Regions from separate parts of the Mesorhizobium sp. M1163 genome, predicted to be linked through region 2. Evidence: predicted binding sites of a transcription regulator. Region 2 holds the regulator's gene; each other region holds the start of a gene.
The links. The regulator PhoB, encoded in region 2, activates phosphate uptake and scavenging genes when phosphate is short. The targets are predictions, from matches to a motif close to TGTCATNNANCTGTCAT.

Region 1: NKH43_RS13935 (alkaline phosphatase D family protein) is a predicted target of PhoB. The motif match lies at 1,082-1,098, and genes of this name have one in related genera.
Region 3: NKH43_RS03680 (LTA synthase family protein) is a predicted target of PhoB. The motif match lies at 1,183-1,199, and genes of this name have one in related genera.

Annotation. Positions count from the first base shown of each region.
Region 1 covers NZ_JAMYMF010000012.1:76,545-78,817, reverse strand. The annotation lists gene NKH43_RS13935 (alkaline phosphatase D family protein) at 1-1,009, opposite strand, end outside; gene NKH43_RS13930 (MFS transporter) at 1,308-2,273, opposite strand, start outside.
Region 2 covers NZ_JAMYMF010000026.1:55,546-57,818, reverse strand. The annotation lists gene pstB (phosphate ABC transporter ATP-binding protein PstB) at 1-11, shown strand, start outside; gene phoU (phosphate signaling complex protein PhoU) at 44-751, shown strand; gene phoB (phosphate regulon transcriptional regulator PhoB) at 768-1,457, shown strand; gene NKH43_RS23265 (ROK family protein) at 1,467-2,273, opposite strand, start outside.
Region 3 covers NZ_JAMYMF010000003.1:21,921-24,193, reverse strand. The annotation lists gene NKH43_RS03680 (LTA synthase family protein) at 1-1,142, opposite strand, end outside; gene fabD (ACP S-malonyltransferase) at 1,389-2,273, shown strand, end outside.

The DNA of each region.
Region 1 (2,273 bases), on a different contig from region 2:
GGATGCGCGATTCAGGCGTCATCGTCTCCTGCATGTCGGGACCGTTGGGGCCGCGGTAGGAACGCATGTCGAGGAAGAATACATCGAGCAGCGGCCCATAGGCGATCTTGCGGTAGACGCGGCCCGGCTCCGACGGTTCGTAGCGGATCGTCGTCATCTCGTGGAAGGCGCGCGCAGCACGTGCCGCCAGCACATGGATCGATTTTTCGGTGTAGCGGTCGTCGGCGGTCAGGTCCTTCGAGTCCGACCAGTTGTTCAGCACCTCATGGTCGTCCCACTGATAGAAAGTCGGGCAGATGGCACTGAGCGCAAGAACGTTCTTGTCCATCATGTTGTATTTCCACTGCGCCCGGTATTCGTCCAGCGTCTCGGCAACCTTGCGCTTTTCGTCGATCAGCACCGTGTTTTTCCACTTGCCGCCATTGGGCAGATCGACTTCGTCCTTCATCGCACCATCGGCATAGATCGTATCGCCCGAATGCAGGAAGAAATCGGGCGTGTGCTTGGCGATCGTGGCGTAGGTCTTCATGCCGGTCTCGTCGATGCCCCAGCCTTGGCCGGCGGTGTCGCCCGACCAGGCAAAGCGGATGTCGCGCTTCGAGGCAGGTGCCGTGCGGAAGCGGCCGACGATCGGCTCGGAAACGGCGTTGATGTCGGCAAGATCGGCCGCGACCATGCGGTAGAAGATGTCCTGGTCGGAGGCGAGATCGGTGAGCAGGCGCTTCACCGTGTAATCGCTGGCCGGCGAGGTATCGAGCGGCGCCAGGCGGACGGCATTGGCGAAGCTTTCCGTCGACGACACTTCGAACATGACGCGCGACGGCCGGTCCGTGCGCGTCCAGACCATGCCGCTGGTGGCGTCGACGTCGCCGGACTGGATGCCATGGGTGAAGGCCGGGCGCTGATTGGCGCGCGAGTAATAGGGAAGCGCAAGGCCCGACGCGCCGACCAGGCCAACGGCGCTGGCCGACGTGACGAAAGCGCGCCGCGTCATTGAAATCTTGTTCATGGCTGTCTCCTGGATGGCGTTGAACGTCGCCGCCAAGCTCCAGCTTCAATGTTTCAGGCACATTTCGAAACGATGAAGGTTTTCTGACATCAACAGGCTGGGGAATCTCCCTCCTTGAGGGGGAGATGTCGCCGAAGGCAACAGAGGGGGTCGTCTCGCATGGAGCGCCGACCTCCTGCGTCTGCGATATGGGGCCGAGCCCGGTCGGACCGACCCCCTCTGGCCGCTTTGCGGCCATCTCCCCCTCAAGGGGGGAGATCGGCAATTTGGCCGACGGCATCTCTCCTGCAACGAGAAGCTATGCCGCCTGCGGTTCAGGATCGAACGCCGGGCGGCTGGTGTTGATCAGCAGCGAGATGCAGGCGGCGGCTATTGCCGTCATGCCGGCGATCAGGAAGGCAAGCTCGTAATTGCCCTGCAACTCACGCATAGTGCCACCGAAAAAGGCCGCTGTCGCTGCGCCGACTTGATGGCCGGCGACGATCCAGCCGAAGACGATCGGCCCGCTGCGGTCGCCGAACGCCTCGTTGGAAAGCCGCAACGTCGGCGGCACCGTGGCGATCCAGTCCAGTCCGTAAAATACTGCGAAGATGATCAGGCTGGTCGCCGAGAAGCCGGAATAGGGCAGATAGATCAGCGACAGGCCGCGAATACCGTAATAGATGCCGAGCAGCTTGCGCGGGTCGAAACGGTCGGTGAGCCAGCCCGACAGCGTCGTGCCAATAAGATCGAAGATGCCCATCATAGAGAGCAGGCCTGCGGCCTGCACTTCGCCGATGCCCATATCGCCGCAAAAGGCGATCAGGTGCGTGCCGACCAACCCGTTGGTGGTGAAGCCGCAAACGAAGAAGGTGGCGAACAGGTACCAGAACACACGCGTACCGGCGGCGCGGCGCAACGTGCTCAGCGTATGCGCGAGGAAATTGCCTTGTGCGGCCGGCGGCGACGGCGGCACGTCGTCGGCCTCGGCACCGTAACGCACCATGCCAATCGCGGCCGGACGCTCCGGCACCAGCATGTAAACCAGCGGCACCAAGGCGGCGGTGGCCACGGCAATGGCAATGGCGACCGGCTTCCAGCCACCCGACTGGGCGAGCGAGGCGAGCAGCGGCAGGAAGACCAGCAGCCCGGTGGCGCTGGACGCCGACATCAGTCCCATCACCAGGCCGCGATTGGTCTTGAACCAGCGGTTGACGATGGTCGCGCCGAGCACGGTGGCGACGGCGCCCGAGCTGATGCCGGAAAACACGCCCCAGGTGAGGAG
Region 2 (2,273 bases):
GCTTCGGCTGAGCCGTTCCGATCATGCATATAAGGACAGGACCATGGGCGAACACACAGTCGCTTCTTTCGACGAGGATCTCGAGCAGATCAGCAAGCTGATCCGCGACATGGCCGACCTCGCCGGTTCGATGGTCGGCGGGGCGACCAAGGCCCTGTTGAATTCTGACAACGTGCTGGCGCAACGCGTCGTTTCCGACGATGCCATCATGGATGCGCGTCAACGCGAACTGGACGACCGCGCCATCACCCTGATCGCCAAGCGCCAGCCGATGGCCCACGATCTGCGCCATGTCGTCGGGGCGATCCGCATGGCCGGCGATCTCGAACGCATCGGCGACCTTGCCAAGAATATCGCCAAGCGTGTGAGTGCGGTCGGCCTTAGCGTCACACCGCGCGACCTATCGCATTCCATCGATGCGATGGCGCAGCTGGTGCTCATCCAGGTGCAGGGCGTCATCGAGGAGTATGCTGCAGGCGATGCGGCCGCGTTGGCCAAGCTACGCGCCGCCGACGAGCGCATCGACGTCAAATATACGTCGGTGTTCCGCGAACTGTTGACCTACATGATGGAAGACCCGCGCAACATCACCGCTTGCACGCATCTGCTGTTCTGCGCCAAGAATCTGGAGCGGATCGGCGACCATGTCACCAACATCGCCGAAAATGCGTATTATGTGCTGACCGGCGAGCAATTGCCGGTCAATCGTCCGAAGCAAGACGAAACGACAATGTCCGCACCGGCGACATGATGGGGGTGCCCAGCCGATGATCGCACCACGCATAATGGTGGTGGAGGACGAGGAGCCGTTGGGTGTGCTGCTCCGCTACAATCTCGAATCCGAAGGCTACCAGGTCGAGGTGGTGACACGCGGCGACGAAGCCGAGATCCGTTTGCAGGAGAATGTGCCCGATCTTCTGGTGCTCGACTGGATGATACCAGCGGTTTCCGGCATCGAGCTCTGCCGCCGGTTGCGGGTGCGCCCCGAAACCGAACGGCTGCCGATCATCATGCTGACCGCGCGCGGCGAGGAGAGCGACCGGGTACGCGGTCTTTCGACCGGCGCCGACGACTATCTGGTCAAACCGTTTTCGACACCGGAATTCATGGCCAGGGTCAAGGCGCTGCTGCGCCGCGCCAAGCCGGAAGTGCTGTCCAGCGTGCTGAAGGTCGGCGACATCGTGCTCGATCGCGAATCGCACAGGGTGTATCGCAAGAAGACCGAGATCCGGCTCGGGCCGACCGAATTCCGGTTGCTCGAATTCATGATGCGGCATCCGGGCCGCGTCTTCTCGCGCAGCCAGTTACTCGATAATGTCTGGGGCGAGACGATCTATATCGACGAACGCACCGTCGACGTGCATGTCGGGCGGCTGCGCAAAGCCGTCAACAACGGCCGCATGCCTGATGTCATCCGCACCATCCGCGGTGCCGGCTACGCGATCAGGGAAGATTGACCCGCCCAGTCAGGCTACGTTCTTTCTGACGCCGGGCCTCATTTGCGCGCCCGGCGCGAAAATCTGCTGGTCGACGAAGCTTAACGCCCGCATTGCACAGCCTTCGCGGATCAGCGGCAATTCGTTCGGCTCGGTATCGAAGGAGATCGAGCCCGAATGCTGGCCGCCGGCGGTCTGGGCGATGGCCTTCCGCAAGGCCGGCTCGATCAGATCAAAGGCGGCGGCACTGGCGCCGACCATTGCGACCGGTGCCGGATCGATCAGCGCGAACAGCGAGCCGAGACCGAAACCCAGCGCTTCGCCGGCCTTGCGGTAGGCTTCGCGTTCCGGCCCGTCCTTCTCGCGCGCCCGAACCGCCAGCGCGCGCATGTCGGCGTCGCTGACGTCGGCGACCGGTTGGCTGTCTTCGCTCATCTGCGTGGCGTTGCGCCAGATGGCGTAATTGCCGGCATAGGCCTCGATGCAGCCGCGCCGCCCGCAACGGCAGAGCGCGCCGCCCGGACGATGGATCATGTGGCCAAACTCGCCGCCCGAGGAATGCGTGCCGGTGAACAGCTCGCCCTTCAACACCAGCCCCATGCCGATGCCGTGCGAAAGCAGGATGGCGATGAAGTCGTCGCGATAGCGATCCGGATCGCGCCAGCGCAAAGCCACCGCCATCATATTGCAGTCGTTCTCCACCGTGGCCGGGATGCCGAATTCATCTTCCAGCATGTCGGCAAAGGCGATGTCCGTCTGGGGCGTGATCGGCGACCACAGCATGGCGCGTGCAGGGGAGTCGGTAATTCCCTGAATCGCCAGGGCGATGCGGGCGAC
Region 3 (2,273 bases), on a different contig from region 2:
AAATCGGCATAGACGGCTCCCCGGTTCCAGAACCAGTTGGTGCCGGGGTGGATGGCGCGTGCCCGATAGCCCTGACTTTTCAGGAAGGTCGCCAGTGACGGGGTCGGTGTCCGCACATATTGCTGGTAAGGAATACTGCCCGCCGGCAGGAAGGCGTTGGAAAAGCCGGTCAGGGCCTCGAACTCGATGTTGGCCGTCATGCCGCCGAATTCGGGCGAGAACATGTAGCCCGTGCGCAGTGCCCGCACATTGGGGATAGGGTCGGGCGTGATGGTGACGCCGGGCAGCTTGGTCGGATCCCAGAAGGATTCGCTCATGACGACGATGATGTCGGGCTTCTCGGCGGGTACCGAGACCGTCACCTGCGGTTTGCCGATCGCTTCGATCGCCTTGCCGGAATAGCCGGGCGGCGCCGAGACATGGGCCATCGGGACGTTCAGCGCGAATGCGAGCGCAAAACCGTTCGAGGCATAGTTTTCCTTCTGGTCCCACATGATCGGGATGATCTGCAGCCGGTCGCGCGTCCATGAGAAAGTGGCATAGTCCATGATGGAGACGAAGAAGGCGATCAGCGGCACTGTCAGCGTCAGCCGGGCAAGGCGGCCCTTGTGGCTGAGCGCCGGAACGCGGCGGCGCCATAGCCGCCAGCCATAGACGAGAAGCGACAGCCCGCCGACGATGCCGATCGCCAGGGCAATGGCGGTTCCCGGGCGATCGCGTACCAGGAGCGGCATCAGCGCCACGATCTGCCGGGAATAGAGGAAATCGGTCGGATAGAGCGGATCGCCGAGATAGAGCGACTTCTGGTGGCCGACGAACGCCAGCGACAACGTCAGCGGCGCGAGGATCATCAGGCTCTGATGGCTGCGGCCGAGCACGGCGTCGAGCCCTATGAGGATCAACGCAAAAATGATGATTGTGGTCCAGCCGGGTTTGAAGGGCTGCAGAAAGAAGTCGATGGTGCCGGCAAAGTTGCCGCGCACGATCAATTCGATAGCGAACACCAGGATGGCCGCGGCCAACAGGCTGATGAAGCCATAGCGGATGACAGGCCATTTGCGCCCTGGCAGATAGCCGGTGGCCGGATCGCCTTCGAGAAACTGTGGCGCGGCCTCGGCTGCGCTCTTCTTGGTCTTTGCCACTGCGATAGTTCCCCGGCCCGCAACAAAAGCGTCACTCGACTGTCATCGAACTGTCACGCAAAGCTAGCGCCTGTGGCGGAAATAAGAAGAGCCAGCAAACAAATCGTGAGCGGTTTTCATCATGAGTGATCGCCAAAAAGCCTGCCGAAACAGGCACTCGGCCGACGTTGCGCGGTCAAGGTTGGACTTGACTTGGCCGCACGCCTTGCGTCACAGGCAACGAGAACCAGCAGCTGGGAGCCGCCGATGGCCATCGCATTCACCTTTCCGGGGCAGGGCAGCCAGGCTGTCGGCATGGGCAAGGACCTTGCCGATACCTTTGTTGAATCGCGGCGGATCTTCAAGGAAGTCGATGATGCGCTCGGCGAAAATCTATCGAAGCTTATCTGGGAAGGCCCGGAAGAGACGCTGACGCTGACCGCCAATGCCCAGCCGGCGCTGATGGCGGTGTCGCTTGCCGCAATCCGGGCGTTGGAGGCGCGCGGCTTCTCCCTGAAAGGCAAGGTCACCTATGTCGCCGGCCACTCGCTTGGCGAATATTCGGCACTTGCGGCCGCCGGTTTCGTTTCGGTCGCCGACGCCGCCCGACTGTTGCGCATCCGGGGTAACGCCATGCAGGCGGCGGTACCGGCCGGCGAGGGCGCCATGGCGGCGATCATCGGGCTGGAACAAGCCGACGTCGAAGCCGCCTGCGCAGAGGCTGCCCAAGGCGCGGCCAAAGATCCCGCGCAAGCCATGGTTTGCCAGATCGCCAATGATAATGGGGGCGGCCAGCTGGTAATCTCCGGCGCCAGGTCGGCGGTCGAACTGGCGGCGAAGCTATGCACGGAGAAGGGCGCCAAGCGGGCGCTGATGCTGCAGGTTTCGGCGCCCTTCCATTCGGCATTGATGAAGCCGGCGGCCGAGATCATGCGGGAGGCACTGGCCGCCGTGACGAAGAGTGCACCGGCCGTGCCGCTGGTCTCCAATGTTACGGTGACCCCGACGAGCGATCCCGACGAGATCGCCCGCCGCCTCGTCGAACAGGTGATCGGGCGCGTGCGCTGGCGCGAAACGGTGGAGTGGTTCGGCGCGAATGGCGTTGCGACGCTATATGAAGTAGGCGCCGGCAAGGTTCTGTCGGGGCTGGCG